DNA from 2 places in the Weissella sp. LMG 11983 genome. Region 1 is predicted to be linked to the other one. Evidence: riboswitches for the same ligand, from Rfam matches in the RefSeq annotation. Region 1 holds a riboswitch; the other holds the start of a gene.

Region 1 (7,624 bases):
CTTGTGTGAGATTTGTGAAACGTGAACCAAACCTTCAACACCAGGGAACACTTCAACAAAGGCACCAAAGTCAACAACGCGCTTTACAGTACCTTCCAAAACAGTTCCTTCTGGAGCTTCAGCAGCTGCAGCTTCCCAAGGACCAGGTTGCGTAGCCTTGATTGACAATGAGATACGCTCCTTTTCAGGATCCAATCCCAAAACCTTAACCTTAACTTCTTCACCAACTGACAAAACGTCTGATGGTTGTGAAACGCGCTCGTGTGAGATTTCAGATACGTGTACCAATCCGTCTACACCACCAAGGTCGATGAATGCACCGAAGTTAGTCATGCGGGCAACCTTACCTTCAACGACGTCACCAACTGACAATTCGTTGAATACGCGTGACAAAGCTTCTGAACGCTCTTCGTTCAAAACGTCACGACGTGACAAGATCAAGCGGCTGTCAGCAGCGTTGATCTCGATAATCTTCGCGCGGATAGTTTGACCCTTGTATTGGTTCAAATCTTGCACGAAACGGTTCTCGATCATTGAAGCAGGTACGAATCCACGTACACCTTCAACGTCAACAACCAATCCACCCTTAACGACTTGCGTTACAGGTGCTTCCACAATGTCATCAACATTGTGCTTGCTTGCGATTTCTTCCCAAGCACGACGAGCTTCCAAGCGACGCTTTGACAATAGGTATGATCCACCTTCCTTGTCAGAACCGATAGTTGATACAACTACCAAGTCCAATACGTCTCCAACCTTGACAAGGTCGTTAACGTTTGCATCACGGTCAGCCGTCAATTCGCGCATTGGGATAACACCCTCAACACCGGCACCTTCGATACCTACGATAACTTGACGAGCATCGTCAATTGCCAAGACTTCACCCTTAACTACATCGCCAACCTTAACTTCGGCTACGCTGTCAAGAGCTGCCAATAGCTCGTTGTTCTCTTCGTTCATTACAATATATCCTCCTGGTCACACGACTCTAGTAGTTATTATACCGAATCCTTTTATAAATTACTAGTAGTCTTTTACAACTTTCTTTATGTTTTTTGTTAGTTTTGCGTCTTTTCCGCAATAATCGCCTTAACTGCGTCGACGACACCGTCGATTGACAAGCCAGTTGTATCCAATTCAACTGCATCATCCGCCTTCTTCAAAGGAGAAATCTCGCGGTGTGAATCTAGATAATCACGCTTTTCAATGGCTGCCTCAAGCTCTGCAAGAGATGTATCCATCCCCTTAGCTTGGTTTTCCTTAAAGCGGCGTTGTGCACGCTCAGCAACCGATGCAATCAAGAAAATCTTGACTTGCGCGTTTGGCAACACCGTTGTTCCAATATCACGACCGTCCATGACAACACCATTTTCTGACGCAATATCACGTTGCAAGGCTGTCATCGCTTCACGAACAGCAGCATACGAAGAAACAGCTGACACATTGGCCGTCACTTCGACTGAACGAATTTCTTCGGTTACTTCTTGACCGTTCAAGAAGACACGTTGCACTGGTTCACCAGGTTGGAACGTAATGGTCAAGTCAGGCAGCAGAGCTGTTACGCCTGATTCATCATTTGGATCCACACCCGCTTGAAAAGCAGCCAGCGTGATTGCACGGTACATTGCACCAGTGTCAACGTACACAAAATTTAAGTCTGATGCCAAGATTTTGGCAATCGTTGACTTTCCAGCAGAAGCTGGTCCGTCAATTGCGATTTGAATCGGATTCATAATCAATTGTCCTCACTCATTTAGATAACAACTAATTGTACGTTAAATTCACACAAAATAAAAGACACACTCCTATCGGAATGTGTCTTTTATAGATTACTTGACCTTCAAATCTTGACCATAGTAGGTTGAATAATTTGAGGCAGTCAATCCTGGGTTCAATGAGTACAATGCTTCAGGCGTCGTCCCATTGGCAACTGCGAAACTATACAAAGTACCAGACTCAAACTTCACCGTGTTACCGTCAGACTCTGAACTTGAACTTGACGATGATGAGGCTTCAGATGACGAAGCAGCTGATTCAGAAGCAGCTTTGCTTGACGCTTCTGCTGCCGATTGACTAGCTGCTTTCGCTTTCTTCTCAGAAGCACTGGCCGCTTTCTTAGCACGTGACTCTGACTTTGCAGTTTCCGTAATTTTGCTCGTAGTAGTGGTTGTCTTTGTTGAAGTCGTTGCTGGTAATTCAGTGCTAGTTGTGGCATCAACTGGCTTATTCAACGCTTGCAAATACTTATAGACAGGCACAAATGACAGAGCAATCACAATCAATACCAAAATTCCAACAACCATACTTACGCGTTGAGACTTGCGTCGGTTTTGCGTTCGTGAGTATTGACCGGTTGCTTCATCTTTAAAAGATGCCTCCCATGGCTGTTGTTCATTATTCTTCTCGGTCATGATTGGTCTCCTAACTTTCTCTTTTGAATACTACTAAGCATACACTAACTCGCATTCAAAATTGAGTGTCACATCTAATCCTTAACCTAAATTAAAAAGTTTTGCGACTTGCGTGCGCCAATCCGTCACACCTGCTAATTCTGCCGGTGCTTCAGTTGCAACCAAGGCCAACTCTTCTGGGTGCCAATCAACGACACCGACCGATTTAGCCTCATCATTTGACTTGGCATCATCCCCGAAGTGATCCAACAATTGACGACGTAACCCCGCATCAGACTTTGCGTAATTAACTAAGTTGTACAAATCTTGTTGACGCTGTTGACGACGGGCCTCAAACATCGTTGCGACTTCATCCGGATTCATGCCTTGCTTAGCATAAAAATCAAGTAAGTTAGCCTTGTCACGACCGATTTCGTCGGCACCGAATCGCTTATCATAGTAACCCATGACCACTTCGCGGTTCGGAATGGTGCCATCAATCATATTAAGCTGTAAGTTTTCATCACCAGGCACATACAACAAAATGGCAGCTGACTGCTCGCCATCACGACCAGCGCGTCCAATTTCTTGGAGATAGTTAGCCAAATCATTGCTCAAGTGGTAGTGAATCACATAACGAACATTATCCTTATCAATCCCCATCCCAAAAGCTGACGTCGCTGCAATAACATCAATTTGGCCCAACATAAATTGTTGTTGAATGCGGTATCGTGACATCGTATCAAGTCCCGCGTGGTAAGCTGCCACACGACGATCCGTATTTTCTGCCAACCAATCAGCCATTGAGGTGGCCAACTTACGGCTTGAGAAATAAACAATTCCTGGTCCCTGTAGTTGGCGCACCAAATCGGCCAAGCGTTCACGCTTTTGACCTTCGTTTGCTAACGTTTCCGTGTGCAAGTAAATGTTTGGGCGATCTACGGATTGACGATAAATGAACCAGTCTGATTCAGGCAATCCAAATGGCACTGTGATATCGTTCATCATCTTTGGCGTTGCCGTAGCTGTCAACAACAACAATTGTGGTTGACCAAGCTTCTTGTGAACTTGTGGCAACGCTAAGTAGTCTGGTCGGAAATCTGGTCCCCAACTGACAATCGTGTGTGCTTCGTCTACCACTAACAAGTTAATCTTCACCTTACGCAAAGCAGATTGCACAACAGTTTGTCCCAACATTTCTGGTGACACAAACAAGAACTTGTATTGGTCCAAACTACGCAAAATCGTACGACGGGCATCCTGTGGCAACGTTGAATTCAAGGCCACCACCTTTGACTCGCCGGCATAATTCAAGCGTGCAACTTGATCTTGCATCAATGATAGCAACGGTGTCACGATGATAACCAAACCATCACGCATATTCCCCATCATTTGGTAAATCAATGACTTACCACCACCAGTTGGCAACATAGCCAAGGTGTTTTTTCCAGCAGTTAATGCTTCAAGCACTTCTGCTTGACCCGGCTTAAATGAGTCGAAGCCAAACTTTTCTTTTAGAACCGCAGTCAATGCTGTTTTATCCACGAGCGGCCTCCTCTTGCTTCGTCAAATAAATCTCATACAAACGGAATAGGAAGAATTCTAGTGGATCGTCAGATGTACGAACCATGCTAAACTCCCAATCGTTAATTGGTCCGGTTAGGTTTTGCTCAAAGTGAGCAACCACATCCGGCGTCAAATAGTTCTTATACGGAAAATCATTCATCGGTAGCCAAATCGCCGCGGTCAACAAGTGTTCGCGAATCGTCCCAATCTTCAAACGACGGCTCTGGACCATCTCATCCATTGGGCGACCGGCAATCACGCCGTTATATGACGCTTGCACGCTATTTGGTAGCAATGGGCGGTGGGCAACCAAATCCCATAACAACTTCAATGGCGTGTTGGCACCGCGTTGCAATTCTTCTGACCAGATTGCGTATTGATCAATCTGCCAGAAATAAAAATCATCTTCCGTCCACGTTGCTGGGAAGCCCAACTGTTCAAAGTTTAAACCTGGTGTTTCGTGACCGACCCACGTTGCTACCAAGCGGTCCGCGTCTTCTTGTGGTCGACGTTGCAAGAATCGTTAAATCGTCAATGCCCACGTTGCAACCAAACGTGGTGAATTCATGTTGCCATACCACGTCTTAACCGTCAGCATCGTACGTGGATCAATCTGCAAAGGATAATATTTCTTATTGCTGTACGCCACTTCTGACACCACTTGATTTGCCAACCAGAAGGCTTGCATGAAGGTCAATACATCAACCTTCAATAACGTACTCAAATGCTCTGGCATGTAGTGGTTTGTAGCATACTCAGCTTGTGCTTCTTGACCGGCTGGCGTCAAAACAAGTTGACCTTCTCCAGCCTCAGCCAGCAATCCTGCTTGTTGCAATGCGGCAATGCGGGCATCAAATGTGTCCTTATCTAGGCGAGGCATCAAACCTGAAATTTGCAACAATCCATAGCGCAAACCCCAATATTCCGTTGACACTGTTACCTGACGCTTCAATAAACCAAAAATCACCCTGTGACGACGAGGTTCAGACGCCGAAAACAGGGTGATCAAGAAATCATTTGTCAACTGCTTGACCACCTCTCATGTATTTCTTCCAAGTGTAATGAAGAAACTAAAACGGTGCAAGCAGAATAGGACTTATTTAGTTAAGTTGTGAGCGGGTCGTGTTAATAATTTGACGCAATCCCAAATATACCAAGCCTGAGACAGCTGTCAAAATAGCGCCTTCAATCAGATTGAACGGAATAACCATCCACAATAGGTATGTCCCGAGGCCAATTGTCTTTGCAATATCGAAATTAGCAAACATCGCATACAGTGGCACCGCATAAACGTAGTTCAAAATCACCATCGCCAACGTCAATCCAAGCGTTCCCAGCACGGCACCAACAACGTAGCGCTTCGCTGAAATATCTTGGCGCTTCACGATAATCATAATAACCGTTAATAACACAGCCATTGCAATAATATTCATTGGCAAGCCAATGTAGTCATTCACACCTTCATTGTTCAACAACAACTTCAATAATGAACGCAACAGCAAAATGGCATAACCACTCTTCAAATCAAGCATCAATGCACCCAGCAAAACTGGTACAAATGAAAAATCAATTTTCAAAAAAGATGCACCTGGAATCAATGGGAACTGCGGGAAAATCATCAAAACAAATGATATCGCAGCTAACAAGGCAATAACGGTCAAACGACGCGTCTTATTCATAACAGCAAACCTCCACCTGGTCGTAAAAACAGCCGGTTCCTTCATGCCAGGGCGACATAAAGAAACCGGCTGTGACCAGTCAATCTATTTTTTCTTCTGCATACCAGACTTTACTGTCGGTCACGGATTTACACCGTGTCAGCCACACCAAACCTGACGTGGGTCGCGGACTTCTACAAAACGTAGTTACCGCCGGTCGGGAATTTCACCCTGCCCTGAAGATATTCAATTGTAGATTTAAGGTTAGCACGCGACTAACTAATGGTCAACCATCCAAGTCAACCTTGTGACGCAGCTTATCGTAAGCGTGCTTCTCATTATTCAGCAAATCATAAATACGGCGAATTTGTGGCGCAAACCACTTCAACGTCAAATCTTGGGTTCCCTGCAACGTTTGGATTTGCAAACGACCACGAATAATACCAGTGTCTGGATTAATCGTGTTCACTTGATCAAGCGTCATACGCAAAGAATCCAAATGGAATGGACGCCAATGTGCGAAATACAAAGTTCCAGAATCACCAAGAGCAAATGCATACCACTTGAAGCGACCTGTTGGTTCACCTGCATCTGTTAAACCGGCCATTTTCGTTAAGAAAGCGACGACTACTGTTTCGTCATCAGCAAGTGAATTCTCAATGTTCTTAAAATGCTTACGGCCAAGCCATCCCATTGGCTTCAATAGCCAAGGCCAGCCGGCGACTTTGTGTTCCTTTGCAAAGGCGTACATGCCAGGGCCGGTTTTCATATAATTACGGCCAGAACGTGTATCTGGTGTTGCCATCTTGCATCCCCCCATTCAAATTTCATCACAATCATTGTGAAACGTTTCTGTGAAAGGCACATTACCTCTCCACAGTTCTTCATCTTACTGTAATTGTAACAAAAGTCGAGCGGTTACATGTCCTGAATAGCTCGAACGTGGATGACATTACGTAAAAATAGCCAACCGCCCGAAATAACAAAGACCATACCACCGGTAATTGGTGGCCAGACAAAGGCCAAGCACGTTCCAATCAGCCCAATGCCGATTAACCAAAGGCGACTACGATTGACGCGCCACATTCTTTTTTGTTGTGCTGGATTGTCCAGATGCTTCGCGATGACATGACTCAAGTTGTACAAAGCAATCACGGACATGACATACACAATCCCGTAAGTCACACTCGGCGCTACCCGGGTTGGGAACTCACCAAACCAAGCCGTTGTAATTGGCACCAAAGACATTGGCAAAAACGTCAATGCATTGGTCCACAAGACGCCACTATCCACTTTTTCGATATTACTAATAATCAAGTGGTGGCTAACCCAAAAACTAGCTGTAATAATAAAACTTACCAAGTAAGCCAAAAATGTACTTAACCACGCAGCATTGCCAATTCCCGCCCAAGTACCGATTGACGGAATTTTCAAATCCAACACCATAATCGTGATGATGATTGCAAAAATCCCATCACTAAACGCTTCTAATCGACTTTTACTCATAACCTTCCCCTTTATCCGCAAAAAAGAGGCCTCCAGGAAGCCCCAGACGCCTCTATTATAGCTTACCAGCGTCCTGCTGACTTGCGGTATTGCTTTCCAGCCTTCAACGCTTGTACTTCTTCATAACGCAAAGGACGGTACTCACCTGGTGTTAGGCCAGTCAAATCAAGCATGCCGTAACGCTCACGAGTCAACTTCAACACTTCGTGACCAACCGCCTTCATCATTTCCTTAACTTGGTGGTACTTACCCTCGTGAATCGTCAACTTCACAATTGCCGTGTGGTTCTTAGTGTTCGTTGATTGGATTTCAGCACGGGCAGGCGCAGCGTTAAATGTCGTGTAACGACCGTTTTGCTTTGTCTTAACTGTGACACCGTGACGAAGCTTCTCTAGTTCTTCGTTCGTTGGAATCCCCTTCACCTTAGCAACATAAACCTTGTCGATACGGTAACGTGGGTGCATCAACTTGTTGGCCAACTCACCATCGTTCGTCAACAACAAA
Region 2 (7,624 bases), on a different contig from region 1:
ATATGCACTTGGCAATTTAATAGTTGGACCCACTGTGTAATCACGCGCCATTTGCGTCTCACGATACGCGATTAACTCCGCAATCGTTAACGTCGCTAACCCTTCACGTTCAGCAATCTCAGCCAACGCCGTTTCGCGCGCCATTCGGCCATCTTCTGCCAAAATCTCGATAATGTAAGCCACCGGTGACACGCCCGCCAGCTTCGCTAAATCAACCGCTGCTTCTGTGTGACCTGGTCGTGCCAACACGCCATCGGCTTCAGCGACTAATGGGAAAATATGCCCTGGTCGATCAAAATCAGTTGCGTCTGCGGACAAATTCGCTAGTTCTCGAATGGTGAATGCCCGTTCCACGGCTGATACTCCCGTGGTATTCTCACGGTGATCAACACTAACCGTGAACTTGGTACCAAATTTTTCAGTATTATGCGCAACCATTTGGGTTAAGGACAACGCCTCTGCCCGTTCAGCGGCCATTGGTGCACACAACACACCGCGACCAATTCGCAACGCAGCATTCACGCTTGCCGTTGTCGCAAACGAAGCCAAGCCAACCAAGTCACCTTCATGCTCGCGTTGGCTGTCATCACTCAAAATGATAAGTTCACCTCGCTTCAAGGCTTGTAGCGCCTTTTCAACACGTTCTCGAATTTCCTGGTTCATCTTATGCACGCTCCTTTGCTAAATACTTGGCCAGAATGTCGGTCTCTAAATTAACGTCATCCCCAACTTGCACATCCTGCAACATCGTATGCGTCAATGTATGTGGAATCAGTCCCACTGTGAACGTCGTGGCTGTCGTTTCAATCACCGTCAGACTCACGCCATTCATTGCAATCGAACCCTTCGGTACAATTTGTTTCATCAAGGCTTGGTTCTTTGGTTGCACCGTAAAGTAGACCGTTTCGTCAACCAGATGTCCGTCTGTTACCTGCCCCGTTCCATCCACATGCCCTAAAACAAAGTGACCATCAAACCGATCAGTGGCCAGCATGGCTTTCTCCAAATTGACGCGAGTGCCCGATTGATACTGACCTATTTTCGTCGTCATCACAGTTGGCACCATCACATCAAACGTCGCCTCCGTGGCAGTCTTCGTGGTAATTGTTAAGCACACCCCATCAATCATGATGCTGTCGCCTAACTTGGCATCTGCGAAATAATTTGTTGGCGTCGTAACTGTCAGACGACGCTCTTGTTCATGTCGTTGGGCAAGCTCAGTCACTTGCCCAACAGTCGATACAATTCCTGTAAACATTATTTTCTCTCCCGGTAATAAATATGATGCATCGCGTTACCGATACGCTCTGAAACGGTCGCCCTGGTTGTTGGCACCTGAATACCAGCCACCCCCGTCCCAAAGACCGTTGTGGTTTGGTAAATATCCAACCGCTGCCACAAATCCGCGGCTAAGAACGCCCGTAGCACAGCCCCACCGCCTTCAACTAGAACTGATTGCACACCTCGCTGGCCAAGGTCATTCAGCACCGACTGCAAACGACCATCAAATAAAATGGCCTGTTCGGCCGTCGCTGCAAACGCCTCATTCATGGTGTAAATTAATGTGCGGTCATCGACGAATTGGGATTCGCTTTGCAGTCGTCCACGTCGGTCAAGGATCACACGCAATGGCTGGGGATGTGTTATCGATGTATGGCGCACCGTCAAACTTGGCGTGTCCGTTAATGCTGTTTCACTACCAACAATAATCGCGCCAACTTCTGCACGTTGTTCATGCGTTACAACATCCGTACTGGCATCCGTAATTTTCGTCGATTGCCCCACCGCCTTGGTGATGAACCCATCCGCGCTCTGCGCCACTTTCAACATGACGTATGGTTGCCCAGTTTCGAAAAAGTGATGAAAACCAGGGTTCAACTTCTCGCTCACCGGTTGGTTTAGCACATCAACGATAATGCCAGCCGCGCGCAACTTGCGAATGCCTTGACCATGCACCAACGGATTCGGATCACCTTGGCCAACGACAACCCGACCAATCCCAGCAGCCACTATCGCATCAGCACATGCACCAACTTTGCCAACGTGAGCACATGGTTCGAGCGTGACGTACATCGTGGCGTTATTTAAATCAGCTGGGTTATCCACCTGTTGCATGGCATCCACTTCTGCATGCGCTTGACCAAATTGGTGATGATAGCCTGTCGCTAACACCGCACCATTTTTGACAATCACCGCGCCAACCCGCGGATTGGTCCAGGTCTCCTTTGGGGCAGCTTTTTCAGCTGCTGCTACCGCCACTTGCATCATTGTTAAATCATCCATATCTTCCCCTAACTACTCCGGGAATAAAAAAACGGCATGATGTTGACCATCATACCGGAGCGTAGTTATTGTTTGAGGTATCGCAAAAAACGTACTAGGCCACTGAAAAAAGCGTGCACTAATACAAAGATTGATATCTTCTCCCATCCAGACTTTACTGTCGGTTGCAGATTCACACTGCATCAACCGCATCGCTAAACTAGCTTTGCGGGTCACGGACTGAGGCATACGCCATCACCGTCGGTCGGGAATTTCACCCTGCCCCGAAGATTTATTCATGATTTATTTAACAAGGTCAGTCTAACGTTATGTCGTCAGCTTTGTAAATCTCAATTCTTTAACAAACCGGCAAAAAATAAAAACATCTCAGTTTTGCACCGAGATGTTTCGTTCTAGTATTTATTGTATTTTTGCACGTGGAAAGTCCCAATGATAATCAAGACAAATGCCATAACCGCAACGGCTACCATTTCATACATGTAAGTTTCTAAGCCGATTTTATTCGGTGAAATCATGTAATTAATTGGCACATAATAGTTGACTGCTAATGCAATAAATAACAACCATTGCCAAGCCGGCAAATGAATATTGACTCGTGGCGCATTTTTAAACAAATGCTTCTTGCGGTAGTTGTTGATATCAATTGCGTATAGGCCATAGAAACCTGCCGCGCCAAGCAAATAATACGACAACTGTTGACCTGGATGATAGGCATTAGCGTACATTAGCCATGCATCAATGGCAAATGCCACCAACATCAGTAATGAATACCCAAACCAATCAACGTTAACCTTTGCTAGTCCAGCAATTCGCTTAGGCTTTTTTACTGGCTTCATCGGTTGATTCCTAGTAGTTGCTGCTGGGCGTTTGTCTCTTGGTGTGGTAACCTGTGGCTTTTTGTTCACCAATTTTTGTGCCACCGGTTCTTCATCTACCATCAGATAGTTTGTTGGCACCTTACGCAGATATTCAGTTTCCAAGTACAACTTATCGAATTCAGTGCGCTTAATCGCGATTCTTTTTATCGACGTATCGAACACGATACCTTTTAGGTCTGAAAACTGACTGAACATGTTATTGATATAATCCAATCGCTTAATCATTAGCAATGGATGCTGATCTTTAATCGCATCCCTGGTTCGCAGGTATATATGCAAATATTCTTGGCCTTTGTAGGGGATTGTTTCACTCACACGTGTATTGTCATCAGCCAGATATGGTCGTCCAACGATATCTCGGGCAACTTGGTGGTCGGTCGTGAAAATGGGTTGGACGTATAATGCCGTTTCGAACAATGGCGATAACGTCTCAATTATCCTCATACGATCTGCCGGTTTCGTAACATAAGTTAACTGGTTCAGTCCTTGAATAAGTTCTTCGTTAAGTACATCCTGATTCACATAAAACAAATCAGCATTATCATCCCCAACGTCACCTAGTTTGTTGTCAGACGCCTTTTCGTCAAATGATATGCGATAAATATCATCCTCCACCGCAATCATACGAACCAAGGCACGTTCCTTTTCATAAACACGGACCTTTGCTCGTTGACGGTTAGTGGCACTGACGGGGATGATGCGACCGATTATAATCGCCAGCAAAATCAGAATTGCGGTCGGCAACAAGCCTCGTCGACCAAGCACTGGCACCGCCATGAGTGCCAAAATAACTAGCGTAATAACGGCCACGAAATTCCAAGTTTGTCGGGCATACCGATCAATCCGTCGGTCGTTCTTTGTCCGCATCGTTTCTAGGTTTTCATGGAGCCGATTAAGTTCATTCAAACGTAGCTCAATCGCGACAACACCGACCGGCGCTGCCACCTGTTCTGGCGCCTGAATTGGCAAATCATCTGCAACCGTACCTGTAACGGCACCGATATCACGGCCATCCAATTCGTCCAATAACAATGACTTAGGTAACGTCACATCATCCGTGCCTGGATTCAGAATAATCCCATCAATACGTTCATCAGTCGCCAACCGGTTTAACAAATATGGCATCTGTACCTGCATCGTATCCGGTTCGCGTTGACCGGCACGGCTCTTAGCCAAGTCAGTATAGGTGACTAAATATGTGCGTTCATCACGGATCGTATAGCTTAATTTCGAATGGACATCCGGTTCGCCAACGACGTAACTGTACCCCGATACTGATGTGTGGCGCATTTTCGCATCAACTAACACCGGTACCAACAACGTCACATCCGTTAATGCACGGGCTAGCACGCGTAAATCACGCACCTGTCCACGAACTGTTTGCTGCTTCAGATACCGCCTAATTTTGTGATTTAATTCTCGATTCGTCTGGTTAATATTTAAAAAGACGCGTTCCATACTGCTCCCTCTTTTGCATTCTCTTCATTCCATAATAGGCCGAATACAAAATCGGTGCTTTGTTTTGGTTTTGGAATCACTGACAAATGAAAAACGATACCCATCACAGGTACCGTTCCTATCGTTATTGATTATGCCAAGGCACCCATTGGATCCCATGGTGCCAATTCATATGGCGTTGTGTTCTCGTAAATATCGCGCAACTCAGCTGGCAAGTGCTCCTTCTTAATCACAACTTGGTACGTAAATTCGTCGAACCATTCGTCTGACATCGTGAAGTAACCCTTGTGGCCGTTCTTGTCGCCCCATGAGTTTTCGACCTTCCACTTCGTTGGCTTACCATCAACCAAATCTACACCCGTCAAAACCATGGCGTGGGTCATCAATGAATCACCGAACTCCAAACGCTCAGCCTTCGTCATGCTGAAATCAACATCGAACAAGTCATCTTCGTTGTACAACTTCGTATCCATCAAACCAGCCGTGCGGTCCAACTTAGGTCCCATGTCGACACCAAACCAAACGTTTTCACCGGCCAACAATTGCTTAACGGCCAAATCCTTGAACGTTGGCAAATCCAAGTTCAAGTGCTTCACTTCGCGTCCGCCGACAACTGAACCAAGCATCTTCACACCGTAAGTTTGGTTGAATGGCTTGTCAGCTGTTGGAGCGTTAATGATTGAAACATATTCGCTCAAATCCCAACCAATGTACTTCGCATAGAAATCCTTTGGTGAAATGTTGGCATCACTGTGGAAGTTGTTGTCCTTGTCACGGTATGAGAAGTTGAACGTTACTGGTGGCTCACCGAACGTCAATGACAAGATGTGGTAGTTCTCACGACCAAGTTGGGCAACTTGTTGTTCGATTTGCTCTTCAGTTGCGTGCTCCGTTACCATGCGACGCAACGTGATGGCGTCCTTACGCAACTTTGCGTTGTACAAACGGTTGAAGTCGGCTGAGTGTGATGATGCTTGTGATTCTGGGTAAGCTGATTGTGGTACGACACCGTACTTTTCAATCAAGCCGACCATCATATCCCATTGCCCACCATCTTGCTGTGGCATTTGTAACAGGAAGGCGACTTCACGATCAGTCGTTGGTTGCTCAGCCGTAGCCACGATGTTGTTGTAGAAGTAGTTTGCCTTCTCCAACTTGTCCCAGAAGAACGTGTAGCTTTGTGACAACTCAAAGTCCCCAGGCAAACCGTACAACGCCTTCATATCGTGACGCATCGTGTTCAATGCCGCGAACATCCAGCAACGACCAGATTGTAATTGGTTCGCAACTGGTGAGTTCTCTAGGTCAACGCTGAAGACGGGCGTCAATTCACCGGCACGACGGTTATCGCGCGCCGCTTGCAAAATACCGTTCGTCGTTACCGCGTTACGAAGTGCGTCAGCCTTTGGACTAACCGCCACGGCTTCTTTGAAATACGCCAATTGTTCTTGTGTGATTTCACTCATATCATTTTCACCTTTTTCTAATTTAAGTCTAGTTTAGCCTTTTAGATAGCGGTTTACAATGGTAAAAAATAAGCACCCAGCAGATGCTAGATGCTCTTCTAATCCTTATCAATATCAATGTATCGTCGCATGATTGTTACGCCAATCAACGTTACTACCCCAAGAAACAATCCAATACCGCCCCAAACAAAGCGGGCTGTTTGATTATCAATGAACATCAAGAATACTATTGTCGTCACAAATATCAACCAAGGCAATGCCACTAAATCACGTGGTCGTAGAAAAACTGGCACATACATATCGCTGCCCTCCACATTTTTATTGCCCCCATACTAACACAAAAAGCCGAGTCGGTTGACTCGGCGGTTACAGATTAGTAGTGCTTCATTGCCATCATCGTCTCTTCAAAGAACGTGAAGAAAGCGTCATGGTTAACGTGGTACACAAATTCAATTTCGCGACCTTCTGGTGTTTCGAACGTACGGCCACGGCTTTGGCCAGTTGGAATCACGTCGACGTTCATCATTTTCGTTTCCACCAACTCAGGCTTTTGTGAATAAGCTGTCGTCAAAACATCCCACAAGAAGTACGTTGAGTTCGTCTCAAAGTGCGTCAATACTGGCACCGTCGCGTAGGCTTGGCCGACGAAGTCCATCACTGGGTGTGAACGCAACTTTGCCCAACGCAAACGGTCAGCTGGTGTCAAAGGTACTTCGTGCGTACTCTCCAACCCAACCATTTGAATCTTGATGTCTGAATCAAAGACAATCTTGAAGGCTTGTGGATCCCAGAAGACGTTCCATTCGGCCGTACCGTCCTGCTCCGGTTCAGCAATGTTACCAATACCAAACGTACCAGCCATCACTACCAAACGATCAATCTTCGTTGACAAACTTGGGTCGCGTTGGAGGACAGTTCCCAAGTCACTCACTGGACCGGTAAAGACCAACGTGATTGGTTCTGTTGCTTCCGCCAAGATTGATGCCAAATCATCGGCAGCTGTGTTATATGACAACTCAGTGTCCCCTTCACCAAATTCATTCAAGATTGGCAATGCGTCAACCGTAAATGAATCCATGCGCCACTCCTTTGGGAATGGATCGCTCGACTTGGCATCAGATGCACTCACCAACAAATCATGGTGCGTTGAGAAACGGTTGATAATCTTGCGTGTCGCTGCAACAGCAGGTTCCAAGTATGAATCAGCTGGCACAACCCCCACACCTACTAGTTCAATCAAGCCTTGCTCCTCGTATGACAACAGCATCAACAAAGATGCCAAATCATCAACACCACCATCATGGCTAAAGTACACTTTTTCAGTCATTTCATTCTCCCCTCAACAAATAACGTTCGTCTTTTAATTCGTTTTGTCTATATTAACATAGCTAAACTATGATTAAAACGAACAAAAAGTAAAAGCAGGCCCAAAACGGAACCTGCTTTCTGTCGTTATTAAACTTCAACCAAATTTCGCGACGTACCAGTTGTTAGGACATCGTTAAAGTTCTCGAAGCTAATGGCAATCATGTCCATCAA

The links. Region 1 has a riboswitch for FMN ahead of OIT45_RS10360 (ECF transporter S component). Riboswitches for the same ligand answer to the same signal wherever they lie in the genome.
Region 2: linked by a shared signal. The riboswitch ahead of ribD (bifunctional diaminohydroxyphosphoribosylaminopyrimidine deaminase/5-amino-6-(5-phosphoribosylamino)uracil reductase RibD) and the one ahead of OIT45_RS10360 (ECF transporter S component) in region 1 are both predicted to bind FMN.

What each region holds. Positions count from the first base shown of each region.
Region 1 is NZ_JAOZFD010000002.1:170,027-177,650, reverse strand. It holds gene rpsA (30S ribosomal protein S1) at 1-960, opposite strand, end outside; gene cmk ((d)CMP kinase) at 1,059-1,733, opposite strand; gene OIT45_RS10380 (LysM peptidoglycan-binding domain-containing protein) at 1,830-2,411, opposite strand; gene OIT45_RS10375 (RecQ family ATP-dependent DNA helicase) at 2,493-3,935, opposite strand; gene OIT45_RS10370 (hypothetical protein) at 3,928-4,473, opposite strand; gene OIT45_RS10365 (hypothetical protein) at 4,480-4,908, opposite strand; gene OIT45_RS10360 (ECF transporter S component) at 5,057-5,635, opposite strand; FMN riboswitch at 5,723-5,862, opposite strand; gene OIT45_RS10355 (hypothetical protein) at 5,901-6,419, opposite strand; gene OIT45_RS10350 (TMEM175 family protein) at 6,533-7,120, opposite strand; gene OIT45_RS10345 (pseudouridine synthase) at 7,183-7,624, opposite strand, start outside.
Region 2 is NZ_JAOZFD010000001.1:1,599,047-1,606,670, reverse strand. It holds gene ribA (GTP cyclohydrolase II) at 1-663, opposite strand, end outside; gene OIT45_RS08050 (riboflavin synthase) at 665-1,258, opposite strand; gene ribD (bifunctional diaminohydroxyphosphoribosylaminopyrimidine deaminase/5-amino-6-(5-phosphoribosylamino)uracil reductase RibD) at 1,258-2,283, opposite strand; FMN riboswitch at 2,415-2,558, opposite strand; gene OIT45_RS08040 (SseB family protein) at 2,676-4,619, opposite strand; gene OIT45_RS08035 (C1 family peptidase) at 4,751-6,085, opposite strand; gene OIT45_RS08030 (hypothetical protein) at 6,184-6,384, opposite strand; gene OIT45_RS08025 (nucleoside hydrolase) at 6,459-7,412, opposite strand; gene OIT45_RS12550 (NAD(P)-dependent oxidoreductase) at 7,541-7,624, opposite strand, start outside.